DNA from 3 places in the Sporacetigenium mesophilum DSM 16796 genome. Region 2 is predicted to be linked to each of the others. Evidence: riboswitches for the same ligand, from Rfam matches in the RefSeq annotation. Region 2 holds a riboswitch; each other region holds the start of a gene.
The links. A riboswitch is a leader RNA that binds a small molecule or an ion and turns the genes downstream of it on or off. The one in region 2 is predicted to bind lysine.
Positions count from the first base shown of each region.

Region 1: another riboswitch for lysine. It lies ahead of BS62_RS10810 (acyl-CoA dehydrogenase); the one in region 2 lies ahead of BS62_RS03015 (APC family permease).
Region 3: another riboswitch for lysine. It lies ahead of lysA (diaminopimelate decarboxylase); the one in region 2 lies ahead of BS62_RS03015 (APC family permease).

Region 1 covers NZ_JCANUR010000013.1:30,283-38,680, reverse strand. The annotation lists gene kce (3-keto-5-aminohexanoate cleavage enzyme) at 1-55, opposite strand, end outside; gene kal (3-aminobutyryl-CoA ammonia lyase) at 68-448, opposite strand; gene BS62_RS10820 (electron transfer flavoprotein subunit alpha/FixB family protein) at 470-1,498, opposite strand; gene BS62_RS10815 (electron transfer flavoprotein subunit beta) at 1,516-2,298, opposite strand; gene BS62_RS10810 (acyl-CoA dehydrogenase) at 2,315-3,454, opposite strand; lysine riboswitch at 3,582-3,760, opposite strand; lysine riboswitch at 3,954-4,133, opposite strand; lysine riboswitch at 4,277-4,455, opposite strand; gene BS62_RS10805 (class I SAM-dependent methyltransferase) at 4,613-5,368, opposite strand; gene BS62_RS10800 (GNAT family N-acetyltransferase) at 5,402-5,866, opposite strand; gene BS62_RS10795 (hypothetical protein) at 5,904-6,092, opposite strand; gene BS62_RS10790 (GNAT family N-acetyltransferase) at 6,133-6,648, opposite strand; gene BS62_RS10785 (GNAT family N-acetyltransferase) at 6,720-7,142, opposite strand; gene BS62_RS10780 (hypothetical protein) at 7,252-7,416, opposite strand; gene BS62_RS10775 (metallophosphoesterase family protein) at 7,572-8,312, shown strand; gene BS62_RS10770 (ABC transporter substrate-binding protein) at 8,366-8,398, opposite strand, start outside.
Region 2 covers NZ_JCANUR010000001.1:590,970-599,367, forward strand. The annotation lists gene grdH (betaine reductase selenoprotein B) at 1-1,210, shown strand, start outside; gene BS62_RS03000 (glycine betaine uptake BCCT transporter) at 1,274-2,776, shown strand; gene BS62_RS03005 (GyrI-like domain-containing protein) at 2,927-3,550, shown strand; gene BS62_RS03010 (prolyl-tRNA synthetase associated domain-containing protein) at 3,645-4,133, shown strand; lysine riboswitch at 4,224-4,406, shown strand; gene BS62_RS03015 (APC family permease) at 4,527-5,918, shown strand; gene BS62_RS03020 (amidohydrolase) at 5,931-7,529, shown strand; gene BS62_RS03025 (AI-2E family transporter) at 7,679-8,398, shown strand, end outside.
Region 3 covers NZ_JCANUR010000011.1:40,605-49,002, reverse strand. The annotation lists gene BS62_RS09910 (DUF3226 domain-containing protein) at 1-39, opposite strand, end outside; gene BS62_RS09905 (AAA family ATPase) at 41-1,078, opposite strand; gene BS62_RS09900 (hypothetical protein) at 1,262-1,486, shown strand; gene lysA (diaminopimelate decarboxylase) at 1,537-2,859, opposite strand; lysine riboswitch at 2,997-3,171, opposite strand; gene BS62_RS09890 (sensor histidine kinase) at 3,229-4,653, opposite strand; gene BS62_RS09885 (response regulator transcription factor) at 4,643-5,302, opposite strand; gene panC (pantoate--beta-alanine ligase) at 5,398-6,246, opposite strand; gene panB (3-methyl-2-oxobutanoate hydroxymethyltransferase) at 6,240-7,088, opposite strand; gene BS62_RS09870 (Rossmann-like and DUF2520 domain-containing protein) at 7,102-7,989, opposite strand; gene BS62_RS09865 (DUF5677 domain-containing protein) at 8,187-8,398, opposite strand, start outside.

The DNA of each region.
Region 1 (8,398 bases), on a different contig from region 2:
GCTCCTTAGTAACTTCTGCTCCACATATAGCCGCAGTTATTATTAACTTTTCCATAATATTCCCCCCTTAGCCTCTTTGCTTATCCTTTGGGACTACACAAGTTCCGCTTGCTCTACATACAACAATTGGCTCTGTAAGTACATCTGCAGCTGAATCATTTATATCTGGTCTTGGAACTATAACCTTTCTAGCTTCAAATACCATTTTTCTTGATGTATTCCCATACTCAACTATTTCTCCAACTGCTTCAATATAGTCTCCTGCATAAACTGGAGCTAAAAACTCTACAGAATCATATGCTCTAAAAAGACCTTCGTCTCCATCATTTAATATTAAAAGTTCTGTTGCTACATCCCCAAATAAATTAAGCATTCTAGCCCCATCAACTAAATTTCCACCGTAATGAGCATCATGCATACTCATTCTCATTCTTATAACTGATTTCATATTTATAGCCCCCTTTATTTATTAAACAGTTGCAGCTACTTCTTCACTTTCTTTAGATAATTTTAATTCTTCTATAAGAGCTGGTATTACTTTGTTTACATCTCCTACTATTCCAACATCAGCTATTTCAAATATTGGTGCAGAAGGGTTTTTATTTATAGCTACTATAAATTCAGATTCTTCCATACCTGCTACGTGTTGTATTGCCCCGGAAATACCACAAGCTATATATAGGTCAGGTCTTACTGTTTTACCTGTTTGACCTACTTGTCTTGCGCTATCCATTATTCCAGCATCTACCATAGCACGAGAAGCTGATACTACTCCACCAAGGTGTTTTGCAAGTTCTTCTAGGTGTGTGAAGTTTTCTTTAGTTCCAACTCCTCTACCACCAGAAACTAATATATTAGCTTCTTCTATATTAACCTTTTGCTTTTCTTCTTTTACAACTTCAAGTATTTCAACATTCATATCTGCTGCTGTAAATTCAACCATAAATTCTTCTATGTTTCCAGATCTACTTTCATCTTTAGCAAGCTTTTGCATAACCCCTGGTCTTACTGTAGTCATTTGTGGTCTGTGATCTGGGCAAACTATTGTAGCCATTATATTTCCACCAAATGCTGGTCTTGTCATAAGTAAGTTATTAGTTTCTTCATCTATATCAAGTGAAGTACAGTCTGCTGTAAGTCCTGTATGTACTCTAGCAGAAACTCTAGGTGCTAAGTCTCTTCCTATTGCAGTTGCTCCTATTAACATAGCTTCAGGCTTTTTATCATTTATAAGAATTGTAAGTGCTTTTGTATAAGGTTCTGTCATGTATATATCAAGTGCCTTATCATCTACTACGATTACATCATCCGCTCCGTATTGTATAAGATCATTTGCCTTAGCTTTTATTTCGTGGCCTAATATTACTGCTGTAAGTTTAGAACCTAATTTATCTGCTATTTCTCTTCCTTTTCCTAAAAGTTCTACTGATACACTTTGAACTTTTTTATCTCTTTGCTCTACGAAAACCCAAACGCCTTTATATTCTGAAATACTCATATTTAGCCCCCCTTAAGTTATATAATGTATTTTTCCTTTAGTTTTTCAACTATTATTTGTGCTCCTTCTTTTGCATCTACATCAAATACTTTACCAGCAGATTTTGCTCCCTTAGTAAATGATTTTTTAACTTTAGTTGGAGAACCTTTAAGACCCATATTTGCCATATCAACTTCTATATCATTAACATTCCATATTTCTACTTGCTTTTCTCTATAAGCATCAAATATGCCTCCTACACTCATGTATCTAGGCTCATTCATTTCCTTTAATGTAGTTATAAGACATGGAGTTTTAACTTTTATTTTGTGGTATCCATCTTCAAATACTCTTTTTAATACAAGATCTTTTTCATATACATCTAGATCTTCTACGTAACTTACGTGAGGTATTTGTAAATGTTCTGCTATTTGAGGTCCAACTTGTGCTGTATCCCCATCTATTGCCTGTCTTCCAGCTATTATAAGATCATAATCTAATTTTTTAAGTGCTCCTGCTATTGTACTTGATGTAGCCCAAGTATCTGCTCCTGCAAATGCTCTATCACTTAAAAGTATTGCTCTATCTACACCCATTGCAAATGATTCTCTTAATGCTTCTTCAGCTTGTGCTGGTCCCATAGTAATTACTGTAATATGAGCTCCTATTTCATCCTTAAGTCTTAAAGCAGCTTCAAGTCCACTCTTATCATCTGGATTTATTATACTTGGTATCCCATCTCTTATTAATGTTCCTGTTTTAGGATCAAGTCTAACTTCTGTAGTATCTGGTACTTGTTTTATACAAACAACTATATTCATCTTTAATCCCCCCTATTTATTTAAGTACGTTTGCTGATATAACCATTCTTTGAACTTCTGAAGTTCCTTCATATATTTCAGTTATCTTTGCATCTCTCATCATTCTTTCAACTGGATATTCTCTTGTATATCCATATCCACCGTGTAGTTGTACTGCCTTTGTTGTAACTTCCATTGCAGTTTCTGAAGCATATAATTTCGCCATTGCAGCTTCTAAAGAATAAGCTACTCCTCTATCCTTAGCTTTAGCAGCCTTGTAAACAAGTAATCTTGCTGCTTCAGTTTTAGTGCTCATATCTGCAACTTGGAATTGAGTATTTTGGAAGTATGATATTGGCTTTCCAAATTGTCTTCTTTCTTTAACATAAGAAACAGTTTCATCTATTGCTCCTTGAGCTATACCTAAAGCTTGAGCTGCTATTCCTATACGTCCACCGTCTAGCGTTTTCATAGCTATACCAAAGCCTTTACCTTCTTTACCAAGTAAGTTTTCTTTTGGAATTCTGCAGTTTTCAAATATAAGTTCACAAGTTGCAGACCCTTTTATACCAAGTTTGTGCTCTTGTTTTCCTATGCTGAATCCTTCAGTTCCCTTCTCAACTATAAATGCTGATATTCCTCTTGTTCCTTTAGATTTATCTGTCATTGCCATAACTATGTAAGTTTCAGCATATCCAGCATTAGTTATAAATATCTTAGAACCATTTAATATGTATTCATCTCCATCTAAAACTGCTGTAGTTTGTTGTCCAGCAGCATCTGTTCCTGCATTAGGTTCAGTTAATCCAAATGCCCCTAATTTTTCTCCCTTTGCAAGTGGAGTTAAATATTTTTGTTTTTGTTCTTCTGTTCCAAATTCATATATAGGTGCTGCACATAATGAAGTATGAGCTGAAACTATTACCCCAGTAGTTCCACAAACCTTAGATAATTCTTCTACTGCCATAGCATAAGCTAAATTATCTGCACCTTGACCGCCATATTTCTTAGGAAAAGGTATTCCCATAAAGCCATATTTCGCTAATTTTTTAACAGTATTTATTGGAAATTCTTCCTTTTCATCTACCTCTTGAGCAAAAGGTTTAACCTCTTTGTCAGCAAATTCCTGATACATTTTTTGGAGCATGTTATGCTCTTTTGAAAAACAAAATTCCATTGTAATTCCCCCTTTGATTATTGGACTATATTGTTTGTGGTTATGAATAAAAGACGTTGAAAGATTTCCAGTACTTTTTCCTGCAATAGAAAAAAGCTACTCATGTAATGAAAACCCTTCTTTTCACTACATAAATAGCTCTCCATAATAAACTATGGCAGTTATAGGGCATTTCTGCTCTATACCCAAGAACACACTTAAGAACAAATATATTCTTTCGGCAAAGAAACCATTCACCTTTAATATCGGAGGTTCTTCTCCTTAACACCTAAAGGTTACCCTTTTCTTCGCACCTCTATTTATGATAATTTTTAATTTTTCCTTTATTCATAATCTTTATTTATTACTTGAATTTATTGTAAATCATTGTCTAAAGTTTGTCAATCATATTTTTACAGTCGTAATTTTCAGAAAATACCGCAATTTAATATATGTATATGTAGTTAATTTTCTTATAATTTAAAAGAGCTATTTATGTAATGAAAATCTTTATTTTCACTACATAAATAGCTCTCCATAATAATCTATGGCAGTTATAGGGCATTTCTGCTCTATACCCAAGAATACACTTAAGAACAAATATATTCTTTCGGCAAAGAAATCATTCACTTTTAGTATCGAAGGTTCTTCTCCTTAACACCTAAAAGTTACCCCTTTCCTTTGCGCCTCTATTTATGTTAATTATTGTTTTTATAATATTCTCAATATTCTTAATCTAATTATATATCTACAGTTATATTTTGTCAATTAATTTCATGGAAGTTTTTAGAAAATATTAGAAATTAAAAAAGCTATTTATGTAATGAAAATTTTTATTTTCATTACATAAATAGCTCTCCATAACAATCTATGGCAATCATAGGGCTTTGTGCTCTATAACCAAGAACATACTTAAGAACAAATACATTCTTTCGGCAAAGAAATCATTCACCTTTAGTATCGGAGGCTCTTCTCCTTAACACCTAAAAGTTACCCATTTCCTTCGCACCTCTATTTATGTCTAGTTACGTCACATTCCTATTGTTGTTTTTATTTGTAATTTTTGAAGTATCCTATGTTTTTATTATATATTTTTATCCATATATTGTCAATATTGTTTCATATTTGATTTTTTAATCATAATATATTTTTTGATTATTTTAGCCTATATTCATAATCCTATTTTTTAATTGCTCTCGTTGTATAGAAAGTTGGTATATTGAATTCATGTAGTTTACCTGCACCGTTTGTATCTTGATATATATCTGTTAGCATAAATCCTGCCTGTAATTGTCCACCTATTTGTTCTTCAATGGTATGTGAGAATTGAATTCCCCAGTCATTTTTTATTGAATCATCATACTGTTGATTATCCTTTAGCGGGTTAAATGGCAATTTATAGGTTACCTTTGTTTCTTCGTCATTGAAAATATAATTAATACCATTATCTAGTCCTGATAATAATATTCCGCCTTTTTTTAACACCCTATAACATTCTTTCCATATAGGAAGAACATCCTCAACATAGCAATTAGAAACTGGATGAAAGATCAAGTCGAAGGACGCATCCTCAAAAGGCAAAGGCTTTGTCATATCCGCCCTAACTGTTTTAATATCGTAGCTTTCTCTTTTCGCTACTTCATTTTCACTTAACAATTGTTTTTCTGAGTAATCCAATACCGTACACTTTGCACCTAATGCAGTAAATATAGGCATTTGCTGACCACCACCAGAAGCTAACCCTAATATTTTTTTATTCTTCATTTCACCAAACCATTCCTTTGGTACTGGTTTGGTAGGTGTCAGTAAGACAAACCACTCATTATTTTTAGCTTTTTCAAAAATATCGTGGCTAATAGGTTGGCCCCATTCCCAGCCTTCCTCAACCCACTTATCAAAAATTTTGGAGTTAATTTCTGTATAATTTTTATCCATATAAACCGCTCCCCTTTTTATATATTAATCAGTTTAATAAACATAAACTTCTGACTGCCATTTATCTATCCATCCATCATATACAAAACCTAATTTAAGCAACAAATTTTTAGAAGGAATATTTTCTTTTTCAGTCATGGCTATTATTTCACAGCCGGAATATTCTGCTTTAAGTTTTGGTAATAATACTTTCAAAACTTCACTTATATATCCTTTTCGAGAATGAACTGGATCAATAGTATATCCAATTGTAATAGTTTTTTCTTTTTTTACTAGATATAAATCTCCTAAAAGATTATCTGTGGTATTATGAACAATAGCAAGTTGAATTCCATTTTCAACATTTAAAGGAACTAATAATGCTTCTCTATATTCATCTTTAGTTAAATTCTTAAAACTTTGATGCTTCATCCACTCTTCGTTATTTCTATAAATCATGAATGAGTCTAAATCTTTTTCTTCAAAGGACCTTAATATACATCTATCCGTTTCAATCACAAAATCACCCCATTTTAAATTTTTTTGTAGCTAATGTTTACTGACTTTTATCTTTTCTAAATATTAAATTTGTTATAGTTCCTAAAATAAAAGCAGGTATTGTACTCAATATCAATATCCCAATTATAATATTAAACGATATATTATATACTTGAACTACAGGTAAAACTACAGAGATTATATAAAATATTATATAATCTAATTTTCTAAACGATGAAAAATTCATGTTATCCCCCTATCCTAAATACTTCATTAGCTACTTAATACTATATTTCTATCCAATATCTTTGAGTTGTTTCTCCGTCTTTAGTAACTTCATTTTCTAATACTCCGCCATTATTTATTATAGTTCTTGCTGATGCAATATTTTTTTTATTACAAATAATTAATACTCTTTTCATACCTAATCCTTCTACTATTGATAGTGCTAACGCAAGTGCTTGAGTTGCATATCCTTTTCTACGTTCAGAAGGCCTTATTCCATAACCTATATGCCCTCCATGGTTTAGTAAATAATCATTTAACTCATGCCTTATATGTAAAGAACCATAAATTTTCTTATTTTCATCTACTAAAAAATATATTGAAGCTGGGACAAAACCTTTGTCATATGCTTTATTAGTTTTTTGTTCACTCCATTTATTTATTAAATCCTTATAAATAAAATTACTTCTTATTGATGCAGACGGAATAATATTTTCTCCTAATTTCTCCCACTCGTCTATATACTCATTGTATTCTTTTTCTATTTCAAGATTTGGTTCTATTAACTTAAATATCACGAAACTCACCCCTTTATTTCATTAACAACTATGTAATAATTTATAGTTTAGATATAAACTAAATATAACTTTTATTCAGTAAAATTATTTTTCTTCATTTTCTCTGGGTTAAGAAATAAGGCCATTCCTGTTTTCATTTTTTTAAAATTAAGTTTTTCATAAAAAACTTCTTTGCCAGGGGCAGCATATAATATAAAGTTACATTGTGGTATACGTTCTACAATGCTATTTACAATTGTACTACCTATCTTTGTCCCTTGATATTGTGGTACTACTGCTACATCGTATATAGCAGCTTGATAAGCGCCATCTGAAATTGCACGACCAAAGCCAATTAGTTTATCTTCATCAAAGACAAATACAACAGTGTGGCTGTTTTCAAAGGCCTTCTTATGTATTTCCCCTTCAAAATATGCCATACCTACATTTTTTAATGTATTTGATACAATATCCCAATGTATGCCTTCACAATTATATTGAATTCTTAAATCCATTTATTCCCCTCCTAAATACCTTAAACAAATTTATTAGTTCTATTATTATATTATAAAGTATTACACAAAAAAAGACGACAATTGCCGTCTTATATTACTAATATATAAATTACTCTTTATCTTCTTCTAATGACTCATTCGTATCGTCTGCTTGGCCACCAGTTGTATTTTCGCCTTGTCCAGGATTTGATTGTTCATTTTGATCAATTGATTTGTTAGTGCATCCAGCCAAACTTAAAATTATTAATCCAATTAATGCTATTTTTTTTATCATTTTTATTTTCCTCCTAATATTGACTTTAAATATATTATTTTATTAATAATGTAAATTTATTTAACAGAATTTAGTTTAAATTGAAAGTTAAACCTAATAATTTAATAAGTTTTTGGAAATACATTAATATATAAATATATTAATCGGAGGTATTTATGAAAATTGGTTTAATAACTGATATACATGGAAATTATCCAGCTCTAAAAGCTGTATTAGATGATATTGATAAAAATAAAAATATAAGCGAAATTTACTGCACTGGAGATATGATTGGAATTGGTCCAAATTCAAATGAGGTGTTAAATACACTTTTTTCTAGAGATAATATACATATGACTTTAGGAAATCACGATGAATATGTTTTAGCCTTATTAAACAATGAAGAACATCCTCCTAGAGATAAGAAATCAATTGAACACCATAAGTGGATAGCTAATAGATTAGATAAATCTTTGGCATCAAAGTTAGAAAAACTACCACGTTTTATAAGAAAAACCTTTTATAATAAATCTGCATTGTTTTTACATTATCATATAAAATCAAATATGATAAATGAACACATTAGCAAAGATCCTTATCATGAAATTGTTCAGCCATCCCTTGAAAACCTTAATAATCTTTTTGATGAATGTAGAGAAGATATTATATGTTTTGGACATCATCATCCTCTCCATTTTTTCAAAACTGAAGACAAGATTTATTTAAACCCAGGGTCTCTAGGTTGTTATCACAAGCCTATAGCTCGTTATGCCATAATATCCTTTGATAATTATAGTGTAGATGTTGCACTTAGAGAAGTAGAATACGATAATACTGAATTTCTTCAGACTTTTAAAAACTTAGATATTCCGAATAAAGAATCTATTTTTGAAGATTTTTATGGAAATCAAATTTAATTTCCTTTTAATATAAAAATCCAGCAGTACTTAAGCTGCTGGACTTTTATATATTATTTAAATAAATCTTTGCTATTAACTTCTTT
Region 2 (8,398 bases):
AGCTATGGAACTTAATAAACAAATAGATGCAGAGGTTACACATACAATAATATGTGGTGATAACTTTATGGGTTCAAATACTGAAGAAGCAATTAATACTATATTAGGATTTCTAGAAGATAAAGAGTTTGACATATTTTTAGCAGGGCCAGCTTTCCAAGCAGGAAGATATGGAGTTGCTTGTGGACATATTTGTAAGGCTGTAGCAGAAAAATTCAATGTACCGGTTATCACTTCTATGCATGTAGAAAACCCTGGTGTTGAAATGTTCAAAAAAGATATGTATATATTAGTAGGTGGAAATAGCGCTGCAAAAATGAGATCAGACATAAAAACTATGGCAGCACTTGGAAACAAAATATTAAAAGGTGAAGAAATAGAAGGTGCAAAAGAAGAGAGCTATTATCCAAGGGGAATTAGACATCAAGTTTGGAGAAAAGATGAAAAGCCAGCGTATGACAGAGCTGTTGATATGTTACTTAAAAAATTAAATGGAGAGAAATACGAAACAGAGCTTAAAATAGTTATGGCAGATAGAGTTCCAATAGCTCCTGCTGTAAAAGACTTAAGTAAAGCTAATATAGCACTTGTTACAACTGGAGGTATAGTACCAGTTGATAATCCTGATAGAATTCAATCAGCTTCAGCAACAAGATGGGGTAGATATTGTATTGATGGTGTTGATAGTTTAGCTGGCGGAGTTTATAAAACTATACATGCAGGATTTGACCCAGCAGCAGCTGATGCAGATCCAAATGTTATAACTCCAATAGATGCATTAAAAGCATATGAAAGTGAAGGAAAAATAGGAAAGCTTCATAATTACTTCTACTCAACTGTTGGAACAGGAACAACACAGGCAGAAGCTTCAAGAATGGCAAAGGAAATAGTACCTTTCCTAAGAGAGGATAATGTTGACGCAGTAATCCTAGTTTCTACATGAGGTACTTGTACTCGTTGCGGTGCAACGATGGTAAAAGAAATAGAAAGAGCTGGATTCCCTATAGTTCAAATGGCTAACTTAATACCTGTTTCTAAAACTGTTGGATCAAATAGAATAGTACCTACAATTTCAATACCTTATCCATTAGGAGACCCAAGTACAACTAAGGATGAGCAATGGAAATTACGTTACCATAGAGTAGGTGTAGCATTAGATGCACTAGCTACTGAAATAAACGATCAAACTGTATTTAAGGTAAAAATATAATTTATTACAATCAAAAGGCGTCGCCTATAAGGCGATGCCTATTGTAAGATAAGGGGAGATTATATGGGAACGCCTACACAGATAGAAAAGCCTAATAAGCAAGTTTATTATATTTCTTTAGCTATTACATTTAGTATAGTATTATGGGCTATATTGGCAAAGGATAGTTTTAGTAACACAGCTAATGCACTTCTTAGTTTTTTAAGTAACAATTTTGGATGGGCATATTTATTATCAATGCTAATATTTGTAATATTTGCTTTAGTGTTAGCATTTAGTAAATATGGAAACATAAAACTTGGACCTGATAATTCAAAACCAGACTACAATACAGCTTCATGGTTTGCAATGTTATTTGGAGCAGGAATGGGAATAGGCCTTGTATTTTGGGGTGTAGCAGAGCCAATTTCACACTTTATAGCTCCACCGGGAATAGAACCTGGAACTGTAGAAGCAGCAAATTTTGCCATGAAAGCATCATTTATGCACTGGGGATTTCACCCATGGGCAAACTACGCTATTATAGGTCTTGCACTTGCATATTTTCAGTTTAGAAAAAACAAGCCAGGTCTTATAAGTAGTATATTTGAGCCATTAATTGGGGAAAAAGGGGTAAAGGGACCTATTGGAAAAACAATAGATGTTTTAGCAGTATTTGCAACAGTTGCAGGAGTTGCAACATCACTTGGAATAGGGACTTTGCAGATAAATAGCGGATTAAAATATGTTTTTGGAATTCCTGAAAATCAAATAGTTCAGATGATAATAATTTTAGTTATAACTGTAATTGTTATATGGTCGGCTGTTGATGGAATTGATAGAGGAATTAAAATAATATCAGATATAAATTTATATTTAGCATTTGGTTTATTGTTATTGGCAATAATTATAGGACCCACAGTAAAAATAATAAATTCATTAACTAATGGACTCGGTTCATATTTAGGGACTATAATACAAGATAGCTTACAAATCGAAGCCTTTGGAGATAATTCATGGCTAAATAGTTGGAGAATTTTTTACTGGGCATGGTGGATTGCATGGGCTCCATTTGTAGGAACTTTTATAGCTAGAATATCAAGGGGAAGAACAATAAGAGAGTTTATTTTAGGTGTTATAGTTGCACCATCAATAGCATCATTTATATGGTTTGCTACATTTGGAACAATGGGATTAAATTTAGGAATTAATGGTGTTTTAGATATAGAAGCATTAAAAAATATTGCAGCTTTTCCTGAAACAGGGTTCTTTGTTGTTATGAGTCACTATAAATTAGGAACAATACTTTCAGTTATTGCAATATTCTTGTTATGCACATTCTTTATAACATCAGCAAACTCTGCTACGTTTGTTTTAGGAATGCTTAGCTCTAATGGAGACCTTAATCCATCAAATTCAAAGAAAATTATATGGGGTATAATTCAATCACTTCTTGCAACATCATTACTTCTTGCAGGAGGATTAAAGGCACTTCAAACAGCTTCAGTTGCTGCGGCGTTCCCATTTATTTTTGTAATGATTTTTGCATGTGTATCTCTCTGGAAAGCACTAAAAAGTGAACAGTAATATTTGATAAAGTGCCAGTAAGGTTATTATTAATCGTGCTGGCGCTTTTTAGTGTATAAAGTTATTAACAGATATAGGTTAGGGATTTCCAAATTATGTTATAATAAACTAGAGATTAAAACGCTTAAAAATATACAAAGGAGCGCAAATATGAGCCAAAAGATAGAGTATAGAAAAACATATAAGCACATTTATGTACCAAAAACAACGCCAACAATTATTGATGTTCCTAAGATGCCATATATAATGGTTAGTGGTAGTGGAAACCCAAATAATGAGGAATTTGCAAAGGCAACAGAAGCATTATATAGTGTAAGTTATGCTGTTAAAATGTCATATAAAAGCAATTACGTTCCAAATGGATACTATGAATATACAGTTTTTCCACTTGAGGGAATTTGGGACTTAATTGATAAGACAAAGCCAGCAACTGATAAGGATAATTTTAAATACACAATAATGATAAGACAACCAGATTTTTTGACAAATGAATTATTTGAGAAATTTTTAGAACAAACAAAAAAGAAAAAGTCAAATCCATTTCTTGATAAATTAGTATTTGGTGAAATAACTGATGGATTAAGTTGTCAAATTATGCACATAGGAAGTTTTGATGATGAGCCTGAAAGCTTTGATAAAATGGAGAAGTTTTGTGATGAAAATGGGTATACAAGAGCTAGTAAACTTCACAGAGAAATATATCTATCAGATCCAAGAAAAACAGAGAGTTCTAAGTTAAAAACTGTTTTAAGATTTTCTGTAAAAGAGATTTAGATTATATTGAATATAATATTAGTATATAAGTACCATTAATTGGGAATAAAGGTTATAATAGTATTAGGGAATTTTATTAAATAGGAGGGATAACATGGAACAGCAACAAAAGGTATTTCAAAAACTTGATGAATTAAACATTTCATACGAGGTGACAAACCATCCACCAGTTTATACAATAGAGGAAATGGATGATTTAGGTATTTCTGATCATGGAGATGTATGCAAGAATTTATTTATTAGAGATGCAAAGGGAAAAAGACATTTTCTTGTTGTACTAAACAAGGACAAGCAAGCAGACCTAAAAAATATAAGAGAGCAACTTGGGACTACTGGTTTGAGTTTTGCATCTGAAGAAAGACTATCAAAATATTTAAACCTTAGTAAAGGTGCCGTAACTCCTCTAGGTGTTGTAAATGATGAAGATCATTTAGTTGAGGTTGTATTTGATAGAGATTTGATAAATAAAGAAAAACTTGGTGTTCATCCTAATGAAAATACAGCGACAGTTTGGATTGCTTTTGACGGCCTTAAAAAGCTAGTGGAACAAAATGGAAATAAAATTCACTATTTGAACATTTAGAACAAATAGTAATATAGAAAATGTTGACAACATATTAATATAGTGTTAAGCTATAAAAAATCAAAACTTCATAAAAATCCTCATCCTTAAGGGTGAGGTAGAGGCGCGGTTGTTAAGAGTAACTATATCGAGGTCGGGAACCTATGACATATAGTAAAAGGAGCCACCGCCGAAGCATCAGATACCAAAGTCTGTTGCTGGGTCTGTATCAAATAGGTACAGGACTGTCATCATTGTATATGCTCGATACTTTGATGTTGTGCTATCTCACATTGAGCCAGAAAGGAGAGAGGATTGTCTTTAGCTTTGCTATGTTTACATAAGCACCTGACAAGCCTGTTAGGTGTTTTTTTATTACAATTTTTTAATATGGAAGAAAATGGGAGGAAAACAATGAACAATAACTCAGCACAATCACAACAAATTCAAAGTGGGGATTCGGGTTTTAAAAAAGAAATTAGTTTATTTGGTGGAGTAAGTATTTTAGGCGGTATAATGGTTGGTTCTGGAATATTTTATCTAGGTTCATATGTATTAATGAGAACTGGAATGAGTTTAGGGCTAGCCTTATTGACTTGGGTTTTGGGAGGAGTAATATCGTTATTAGGTGGTATTTGTTACGCAGAACTCGGTGCATCAGACCCAAGAGCTGGAGGACTTACTGTATATTTAAGTAAAGCATATTCACCTATAGTTGGTTTTTTAAGTGGTTTTAATAACTGGTTAATAGCAGGGCCTGGTTCTATTGCAGCACTGGCAATTGCACTTCCAAGTGCTTTAACTGCAATACTTCCTATGGGAGAATGGACAGTTAAATTTGTTGCTATTGCACTTATAATAATATTAACAGTTGTAAATTATTTTGGCGTTAAATTCGGATCTAGACTTCAAAATATATCAATGGTTGCAAAATTAATACCTATTGGAATTATAATGGTTTTAGGACTTATATTTGGAAAGGTAACACCTGATTTAAGTTTAGCTCCAGTAACTGGCGATTTTAACTTCGGAGCAATTATTAGTATGGTAGCTTTTGCAGTTGTTGCAAGTTTGTGGGCATATGAAGGATGGACAAATTTAAATACTGTAGCTGAAGAGGTAAAGAACCCTAAGAAAAACCTACCTCTTGCAATAATTATATCAATAGTTTCAATAACGATATTATATACATTATTCAATTATTCTATATACAGAGTTATACCTTTTGAAGAAATTCAAAGTTTAATAGCAAGCAATGAATATTACTTAGGAACACATGCAGCACAAAAGTTAATGGGAAATACAGGTAGTATATTAGTTATAGTAGGCATGGTAATAGCAATGTTTGGAGCTTTAAATGGATGTATATTAGCATTCCCTAGAATGTATTATGCAATGAGCCAAGAAGGTCACTTCTTTGAAAGTTTTAAAAAATTACACCCTGTACACAAAGTTCCTCATAATGCTTTAATAGTACAATGTATAATATCTATTGTATTAGTATTATTAAGAGACTTAAATCAGTTAACTTCATTAGTTGTATTCTCAGGAATGTTGTTTAATACACTAGGGGTATATGCAGTTATGATTTATAGAAGAAAGTTCCCAACTGCTGAAAGACCTTACAAAGTAATTGGATATCCTGTTACAGTAATATTAACAACTTTAGTATTCTTAGGGTTAATGGTAAATACATTTATCGAAGATCCTCAAACTTCAATAATAGGGTTACTTGTTCCAGCAATTGGTATAATATTTTATATATACTTTGATAGAAAAAATAAAGCTAGAAGAAACATTCAATAGGGGGATTGTCTTATGATTACAATTTTAAAAAACGGAAAAATATATGTCGAAAAAAATAATTTTTGTGAAGCAGTTTTAATTGAAAATGGAGTTATTAAGGAAATTGGGACTAATGAAGAAATACTAAAAAACAATTCTGATAACATTATAGATTTACAAGAAAAAACTGTTTTACCAGGGTTTAACGATAGTCATTTGCATATTGCATCAGTTGGAGATTCAATAAGCTCATGTGATTTAACAAGTGCAAGATCAATAGATGATATTATTGAAATAGGTAGAAAGTATATAAAAGAAAATAAAGGACTAACTGCATTATATGGCCGTGGATGGAATCAAGATTATTTTGTATCTGGTGAAAAGAGATTAATAAATAGATTTGATTTAGATAAAATATCTACAGAAATTCCAATAGTATTTGATAGAGTATGTATACACGTTGCAGTAGGAAATAGTAAGGCTGTAGAGATGTTAGGGGTAGATGAAAACACTGTTGTAGATGGTGGAGTAATTGAACTTGGAGATGATAATAAGCCAAATGGAGTATTTAACGAAAATGCCACTGCTTTAATTCGTTCAGCTATACCTAATAAAAGTGATGAAGATATAGAAAAAGAATTTTTACTAGGCGCAAATTACGCTTTAAGTGTTGGTATAACGTCTATTCAATCATGTGACATTATGAGCAAAGAATTTAAGAAAATGTTTGATATTATAAATAATATATATGCTGACGAAAAAACTAAGTTAAGATATGGTTATCAATATAATTTCCAAGATATAAATGATTTCAAAACATATCTGCAAACTGAGCATAAATATGGAGCATATGATGAAAAGTTCTTATCAAAGGGTGCACTAAAGTTATTCAAAGATGGTTCACTAGGTGCTAGAACAGCTTTAATGTTAGATGATTATAAAGATGCTCCTGGAGTTAGGGGCGTAGCAGCATTAAGTGATGAACAATTACAAGATTTAGTTGACTTAGCAACAGAAAATGGAATTAGGGTAGCAACTCATGCAATTGGTGATGGAGCTGTAGAAAGTGTTATAAATGCCTATGAAAAAACCATGAAAGACGGAAATAACAACCTTCGTCATGGAATTGTTCATTGCCAAATAAGTAGTATGGAACAGCTAAATAGAATTGCTAAGCTAAATATACCTGTTATGTATCAACCTATTTTCTTAGACTATGATATTCAAATAGTAGAAGATCGTGTAGGAAAAGAGTTAGCATCTACATCATATGCTTTTAATACCTTATACAAATTAGGTGCTCCAATTAGTATGAGTTCAGATTCTCCAGTAGAAAACTGCAACCCATTCCCTAATATATACTGTGCAGTAACTAGAATGAGATTGGACCAAAGTCCTGAGGGAGGCCTTTATCCTAATGAAAAGATGGAACTAGAAGATGTTATTGATGCATACACATATGGTAGTGCTTTTAATGAATTCAAAGAAGACTTTAAAGGAAGATTAAAGCCAGGATATGTAGCTGATTTAATAGTTTTAGATAAAGATATATTTACTATAGATGAAGTAGATATAAAAGATGTTAAAGTTGAAAAGACAATGGTAGACGGACAATTTGTATATGAAAGATAAATTATAAATAGTTTTTAAAAGAGCCATGAGATAATAGGTATCAAGTGGCTCTTTTTTTAGTTACTATAATATTTCTAAAAGTTATGAAAATGAATTGAAATATATATGTTAATATGCTACTTTTATAATAGTGAAGAGGGGGAAATTTAATGAATGATAGTAAAACATTTATAAATATAGCTAAATATTTTTTATTAGCAGCATGTTTAGTCCTTTTAGTGAAGTACTCTGAGAATATCTTATTAGGATTGAGAAACGTTGGAAACGTAGCTTCACCACTAGTTCTTGGGTTAGCTATAGGTTATGTTTTGAACATATTAATGAAGAAATTAGAAAAAATATATTTTCCCAAATCAAATAATGAAATTATAAAAGAATCTAGAAGAATTGTTTGTATTCTTTTATCAATACTGATAATTATAGGGATAATAGGAATAGTAGCTTTAATAGTAATACCTGAATTTGTCAATGCAGTTTCAGTTATAGTATCTGCAATCCCACAAGCTTTAGAAAGTGTTAAGGATTTTGTTATCACTAATAGCTATAGATATGAGGTAGTCCAAAATGCATTATCTACATTGCAAATAGATATTGATGCAATTTTAGGAAATGTTATGTCTGTTACATCTGGTATACTTACAGGGATTTTAAATTCTACCTTGTCATTTGTAGGCTCTTTAACTAGTAGTTTGATGAATTTCCTTATTGCAATGGTATTTGCTATTTATCTACTAATAAGTAAAGAGAAATTATTAATGCAGATAAAAAAGGTAATGAAGGCATTCTTAAATAATAAAACTATAAAGAAGATAAACTATGTTTTTCATGTTACTAATGATGCATTTTCAAATTTTATTGTAGGTCAATGT
Region 3 (8,398 bases), on a different contig from region 2:
ATCATGAGGACCCTCAACTAAAAAATAATAATATCTCATACTATCTCACATCCAAACCCATATTAGATCTTATACTATATAATTGCTCCCCTGAAAACCTATTAACATAGGTATCATTATTATCACTTTCTAATCTATAACATGCAATATCATCAATATAGTCTATGCCCCCTTCTATTAGTGCATCTATGGCTTCTATGCTATGTGTAGTTAAAAATATCTGTGTATTATATCTATTGCATATTTCCATAAGCCATTTAAAAAAATCCTTAAGGGCTCTTGCATGTATAGCTGTTTCTATTTCATCTATAAGTAATACTCCATCTACAGCTTCTACTACTGAAGATGATATTGTTATAGCCTTTTTTATTCCATCTCCAAATGCAGATATAGGTAAAATTCCATTTATCTTATGATTAATGTATAAAGATGTAGTGTTGTTTTCTGTTATTAAATCAAAACCATCAATATTTTTATCAAATATTTTCATCATTTCCAATATATCTTGTTTTTTTCCTAGCTTTATAGATTTGCTTATATAATTAACATATCTATTTTGAATATAATGATCTATAGGAGATATATACTTCATAGGAATAAATAAATTGTTGTCTTTATATAAAATTTCGTAATTATCTTCTCTTAGTGAAAAGTTCTTCTCATATTTTTTATCATCTATAGTAAACTTATATTTCCCACTAAATACTGATATAGGCAGTTCTTCATCTACTAATCTAAATAAATATTCTTCGTACCCACCTATACTTATTTGTATTTTTTTATTTTCAACTTGAGCGCTAAAAGATATATTTTTTGTCTCCAATTCTTTATTAAACATATTTATAAATGATTTATACCAACTTCTTTTTTCGTTATTTTTTAATACTTCTCTTATTTTATACAATAAAATTAATCTATTTATATCCTCCGGGTATTCTAAAAACATTATTGACTCAAGTATACTAGTCTTTCCGCTATTGTTTTCTCCTATTAGTATATTTATGTTTTTTGTATCTTTCAGTTCTATACTTTTTAGCTTTCTAAAATTTTCTATTTTTATGTTTTTTATATGACTCAAGTTACTTCCCCCTGCATAAAATATTGTATAACAAGCCTTTTGAATTTTCAGATTTTTTACAATATTTAAATATTTAACTATATATAATTCTTTTTATAGTATTATATATAGTTAAATATTTTTAAATATATAACTATTTCTATATCAATTGTTAATTATTATATTTGGTGGGGTGGGGGGTTTATGAGTAATTCTAATGCGTTTTTCAATGTTATTGAGTCCTTTATTAATACTTTTGGCATGGGGAGGTATATAATATTTGTATTAGGCAGTATACTTTTATTTTGTATATATGCTGTAGAGAAAAGTATTGCTAGTAAGGATTTTGATAGAGTTTATATGATAGCTCTTTTTGCTTTGATTGCATTATCTTCCCTACTCGGAGTAGGATTAGATGTTTATAATTAAAATTTCGTTGCTCAAAAAAAGCCTTATTGTGGAAAATCCACATTAAGGCTTTAGATTATTTCGTCATATGCAGCTTCATCTAGATTTATTAAACAAGGTGGAACAATATCCTTAGATATTAAATCTTCGTAGCTTTCTCTTTTTTTAATAACATAACTATTTCCTTCACTTACTAAAACAACAGCAGGTCTTAGTGCCTTATTATAATTACTAGACATTGAGTCATTATATGCACCTGTATTTAATACAGCTAATATATCATTTCTTTCTACTATAGGTAACTCTATATCTTTAATAAGTATATCCCCTGATTCACAGTATTTTCCACCTAGTGTTACTATTTCTTTTTCTATAGCATTTGCTTTATTAGCAACTATTGCAGAGTATTTAGCATCATAAAGTGCTACTCTTGGATTATCACTTAAGCCTCCATCAATTGATACATATTTTCTAACACCCTCTATATTTTTTATACTTCCTACATTGTATAATGTTATTCCAGCACTTCCTACAAACCATCTCCCTGGTTCTATTATTACACATGGTCTTTTTAAATTTCTTCTTTCAAACTCATCTTCTAATTCTTTCATTACCGGTTCTAAAAACTCATTTAAACCAACTTCTATATCGCCCTCAACGTATTTTATACCAAATCCTCCGCCTATATTTAGGTCTTCTATTTCGTAATTGTATTCATTTTTTATATGTTCTATCCAGCCTATAGCTACTCTTAACGCTTTTAAGTGCGATTCATTTGAAAATAGTTGAGATCCTACATGAAAATGAATACCTTTAAAATTTATATACTTTGAGTATATAGCTATTTTTATAGCTTCATCTATTTGAAGTAATGGAATTCCAAACTTTGAATCCTTTTGACCTGTACTTATATATCTATGAGTATTAGCGCCTACTTCTGGAGTAATCCTAAATAATATATTAGCTTCTTTATTTAAGTTTTTGCAAATTTCTTCTAGCAACTCTAGTTCACTTATACTATCTACTACTATTCTGCCTACTCCATGTTGAACTGCCATAATAAGTTCTTCCTTTGACTTATTATTTCCATGAAATATTATATCCTCCATAGGAAAATTAGCGCTTATAGCAACATATAATTCTCCACCAGATACTACATCTAAACCTAACCCTTCTCTTTGTACAATCTTACATATGGCTAAATTCAAAAATGCCTTTGATGCATAAACAGCTCTAACATTTTCGTATTTATTTAAAAAACTAGTTCTTACTTCGCTTCCCTTTTCTCTAAGAATACTCTCAGAAATTACATATAGTGGTGTTTTGTATTTTTTAGCTAACTCCACAGTGTTGCATCCATCAAAGTATAGTGTTCCATTTACTCTTTCAATCATAATCATTACCTCCATAAGTTATAATACAATGGAGATTTTGCAGTAACATCTTAATTTTCGTAATAAAAAAAGCCCAAGGAATATACTATCCTTAGGCTCTTAAATACTAATTCAAAAACGTTTATTAGCACTCACGAACTTAAGATAGCTCTCCACAAATCTCTTTGTGACAATGTTGTACATGTTTTGCACAACACCAACATATAAACTTAAAGCATCGTTTATACATTTCGGCGTTAGCACCTTTCCTATTGTTTCACTGTGCTTATCTCCACAATAGTACTATTTGATAACGCGACCTCTATCTTTTTGTATTTATTTTTATTAAATTATATTATACTACAATTTGTAAATTTGTAAACATAATTTTTAAAATATTATAGTAAATAATACACCTTGTTCTACATTTTTTAACTCATAACTTATATTATTTAACTCTAATATTTTTTTAACTATATAAAGACCTAGTCCACTTCCCCCTGTATTTCTATTTCTAGACTTCTCCAATCTATAAAAAGGTTCAAAAACTTTGGTTAATTCTTCTTCTTCTATAAACGCTCCTGTATTTAAAACCTCTAGTACTATGTTACTATCTCTTTCATATAGTCTAATAATTACCTTTTCTTTCTCTTTTGAGTATTTTACAGCATTATTAACTACATTTGATATTGCTTTTCTAATAAGTTGTTGATCACCCTTTATATATAAGTTATCTTGTATTTTATTTACTATAGTTAGATCCTTAGATATTAAAAAGTATTCAAAGCCCTTTGATATATCGTATACCATATTTGATATGTTTATATTTTGTACACTTGGTTTAAATTCAGTGCTCTCAAGTTTATATATTTCCATCATTTCATAAACTAGTTTTTCCATATGTTCCATAATATCAAAAGACCTTTTAAGATATTTATCCCTATCTTTATAAGAACCAATATTGTATATCATTCCTTCAAGTTGTCCTTTTACAGCAGTTATAGGAGTTTTTAGTTCATGTGATATAGTAGCTACAAATATCTTTCTTTGTTCTTCTAGTTCTCTTTCTCTTTCTATATCATTTCGTAGTTTTTTATTTGCTTGTGTTAATTCATTCATGGTGTTTTGTAAACTAAATGAAAGTTCATTTAAACTATTTGAAAGTTGACCTAATTCATCTTGAGAATAAACTTCACATTTTGTATCAAAATCAAGACCAATCATTCTCTTTGCTACATAGTTTAATTGTATAAGGGGCTTTGATATTAGTTTGGAGTATATATATCCACTTATAATAGACATTAACAATATTATTACCCCTATATAAGGTGCAAACCTTAAAATTACAGTAGCTGCCTCATCAATAGGTTGTAGTGTTGCATTAACCTTAAACACAGTTACTCTATCTTCGAACTTTACTGGAGAGGCTTCTAGATATATATATTTTTCATTTGGATTTTCTTTGTATAAATCTGTTGCTGGTTCTTGCGAAATACCACCTAGTTGTATAATATTAAAAGGTATATATAAAATATTTCCTTCTAAGTCGTAAATAGTAAGTTGCACATTATATTCTTCACAGAATTCATCTAACAACCCTTTTGATTCTAAAAATGTTAAGCCATCTACTTTACCTACTAATTTCTTAACCCCTTTTTCTAAACTCTCAGCTTTGTATCTATAATAATAATTAGGTAATTCAATATACATAGTTGTATAAATTATAAAGGCCATAGACAATAGCAAAGTACTAGTTATAAAAAATATTTTATAAGCTATATTGTTTTTTATTTTATTAATTAAATTACTTATCAATTTTATATCCTATTCCTTTAACAGTTTTTATATATTGCATTCCCGTTTTTTGTCTTATGTTTTTTATATGTGTATCTATAACCCTTGCATCACCAAAGTATTCATATCCCCATAGCTTATCTAACATAACTTCTCTACTTAATACCTTGCCTCTGTTTTCAAGTAACATCTTCAATATTTCAAATTCCTTTGTAGTAAGCTCTATTTCATTTTCTTCTACATATACTTTATAGGCATCTACATCCATGTGTATTTCTTCAAATTTTAAAATATTAAGCTTGTCTACTTTGTTGTATCTTCTAAGTACAGCTTCAACTCTTCTTATAAGTATGTTAAATGAAAATGGCTTTGTAATATAATCATCAACCCCTAGTTCAAATCCCTTAACCTCATCTTTTTCATCGTCTAATGCCGTTAACATCATAATAGGAACATCCGATTTGGCTCTTATCATCTTGCAAAGAGAATACCCGTCTATATTAGGAAGCATTATATCTAGCATTACTAAATTATACTCATTCTCGTTAAACATGTTCATACCTTCAATTCCATCGCTTGCTACATCTACTTCATATTCTTGACTTACTAAAAATTCTTTTATTAATTCTTGTATATCAATGTCATCTTCAACTACCAAAATTTTGTACATTTTATCACCTCTATACTTATTTTACCAAACATTTATGGAATTTGTGTGAATAAATAAAGACTGCTGATAAAATTATCAACAGTCTTTATTATACACTAAACTTTTAAATATATATTGTCTATTAATCTAGTTTTTCCAAATCTAACAGCTATAGCTATTATAACATCCTTATTTATAAATTCTATATTTTCAAATGACTTAGAATCTAATATTTCTACATAATCTATATTTGCTAAAGGCTGGCTTTTTATATTTTTCACTATTAAGTCTTTTAAAGTCCTTACATCCCTACATCCATTTGCAAACATATCCTTAGCTTTAAACAATGATTTTGAAAGTATTAATGCTTGATTTCTCTCATTCTCATTTAAATAAACGTTTCTAGAGCTTAAAGCAAGTCCATCTTTTTCTCTAACTATAGGGCAAGGTATTATATTTACATCAATATATAAATCTTCAACCATTTTTTGAATTACAGCCACTTGTTGAGCATCTTTTTGTCCAAAGTATGCATTAGTAGGCTTTACTATATTAAATAACTTACAAACTACAGTAGTAACCCCTTTAAAGTGACCTGGTCTAGATGCTCCACAAAGTTTATTAGTAAGATCTCCATTTACTTCAACATATGTAAAGTCATTGTCTTTATAAATTTCACTTGACTCCGGTGCAAAAACTATATCCGCTCCAGAATCTATTGATATTTTATAGTCTCTATCAATATTTCTTGGATAATTATCAAAATCTTCATTCGGACCAAATTGAGTTGGGTTTACAAATACACTAACTATAACTAAGTCATTTTCTTTTTTTGCATTTTCTATAAGAGACAGATGGCCTTCATGTAAATATCCCATTGTAGGAACAAATCCTATTTTTTCTTTTCCTTCCTTTTTTGCTTTTCTTATAAGTTTTTGAAGTTCTTCAATTGTCTTTACTAACATTTTTCTTCACCATAAAGTTTATTTATTATCTCTTCATCTATAGCAAATGTATGCTCTTTACTTGGAAACTGAGTTTCTTTAACATCATTTATATAAGTTTTTGAAGCATTGACTATTTCTTCTCTTAAATTAGAATATTTCTTAACAAATTTAGGAGTAAAATCTGAGAACATTCCTAGCATATCTTGAATAACTAAAACTTGTCCATCACAATACTTTCCAGCTCCTATACCTATAGTAGGAATGCTTACTTTTTCAGATATAATCTTAGCTAACTTTTCTGGTATAGCTTCCAGTACTATAGCAAATGCTCCGGCTTCTTCAAGTGCTACTGCATCATTTATTAATTTTTTAGCTTGTTCTTCACTTTTCCCTTGTACTTTAAATCCTCCAAACATATTAACTGATTGAGGAGTTAATCCTAAATGCCCCATAACAGGTATTTGTGCCTTAGTTATAGCCTTAACTACATCAATTATTTCTATCCCACCTTCTAATTTCACAGCATGGGCATTTCCTTCTTGTATTATTCTTCCAGCATTTCTAACTGATTCTTCTATATTTATATGATATGATAAAAAAGGCATATCCCCTACTATAAGAGCCTTCTTTGCTCCCCTTGAAACAGCCTTACAGTGGTGTATTATATCATCTACAGTGACTTCCAAAGTAGATTCGTATCCTAAAACAACCATTCCTAAAGAGTCACCTACTAATATACTATCTACTCCAGCTTCGTCAACTAACTTTGCCATTGAGTAATCATATGCCGTAAGCATGGTTATTTTTTCACCTTTTTCCTTTGCTTGTTTAAATGATGCAACAGTAAACTTCTTATTCATTATTACCATCTCCTTACTCCAATATATTTTTTATATTTTGTATTTTTTGCTCATCTAAGAGCTTTTCTTTTGATGATAGTAACAATGTCATAAGAGCCATGTTTTTATAAAAGTCTACTTTGCTTGGAATACTACTTTCCATAGCATTTAAATGCGCTTGTATTGTTTTGTAATCTCCTCTTGAAATAGGGCCTGTTATGGCTTTATTACAGCCTAAATTTCTTACATTTTGTATTGTCCCATCTATAAGAGGATACAAAGCATCAAATGCTTCTTTTTCTTTTATGCCAATAGATTCAAAGAATGAAATACCAAAATCCATTAAAGTAACTAAATAATTAGATATCACACAGGCTCCTGCATGGTATATAGGTTTGTCATCTGAATTTATCTTAAAGTAATTATTATTTGTTTTGTTCAAAATTGACTCTATAACATGAATTTTTTCTAAACATCCTTCTATAGTAAAAACAGTATTTCTCAAATTTTCCACTGAATTATCTATATCTGCAAATGATTGCAGAGGATGAATTGAATATACAAAACAACTTAATTCCTTCAAGGGACTTAATATATTAGATGAATAAGACCCACTAGTATGTACCACTATTTTATTATTTATTAATGAATTTGAATATAAAATATCTACAATATTTTTTATCTCATCATCACTAGTAGTTATAAATAAAATGTCTACATTACCTATTAATTGCCTCATATCATCATATGCAATAGAATCTGTAAATCTAGCTCCTTCTTTAGCAGATTCTAGAGATTTGCTGTAATAACCAGCAATATTAAATCCATTATTTTTAAAATAAACTCCAATTGATTTACCTACTTTACCTGCACCTATAAATCCAAATTTCAAGTTTATCACATCCTTTATAAAAACGGCCATAAAAAAACCTCTTTTTGCCTAAAAATAGACGCAAAGAGGGTATAGTGATCCTTTATTTTATTCCTCCCTGTCTCTGGCATACAAGCTCAAAGCAGACTACTGTAAAATTTTTTATAAATCTTAGTTACAAGATGTATAGCTCTTACGATACCATCATCATATATATTTTATCATGGATTTATAAATATTGTATATACTTATATATCTTCATCTAAAGAATTCTTCATATGCTCTAACATATCTTTTAGTATTTTGTATTTTTTCTCTTCTACATTTTCTTCGCAAATTTTAAGTGCAACTTTAAATATATGTTTTTGAATACTTATAGACTCACATACTAAATTATTGTAATTATTTGTAGTTCTAACTACTACAAGATTAAATATTTTTGTAAAAGTAAATACTGTAA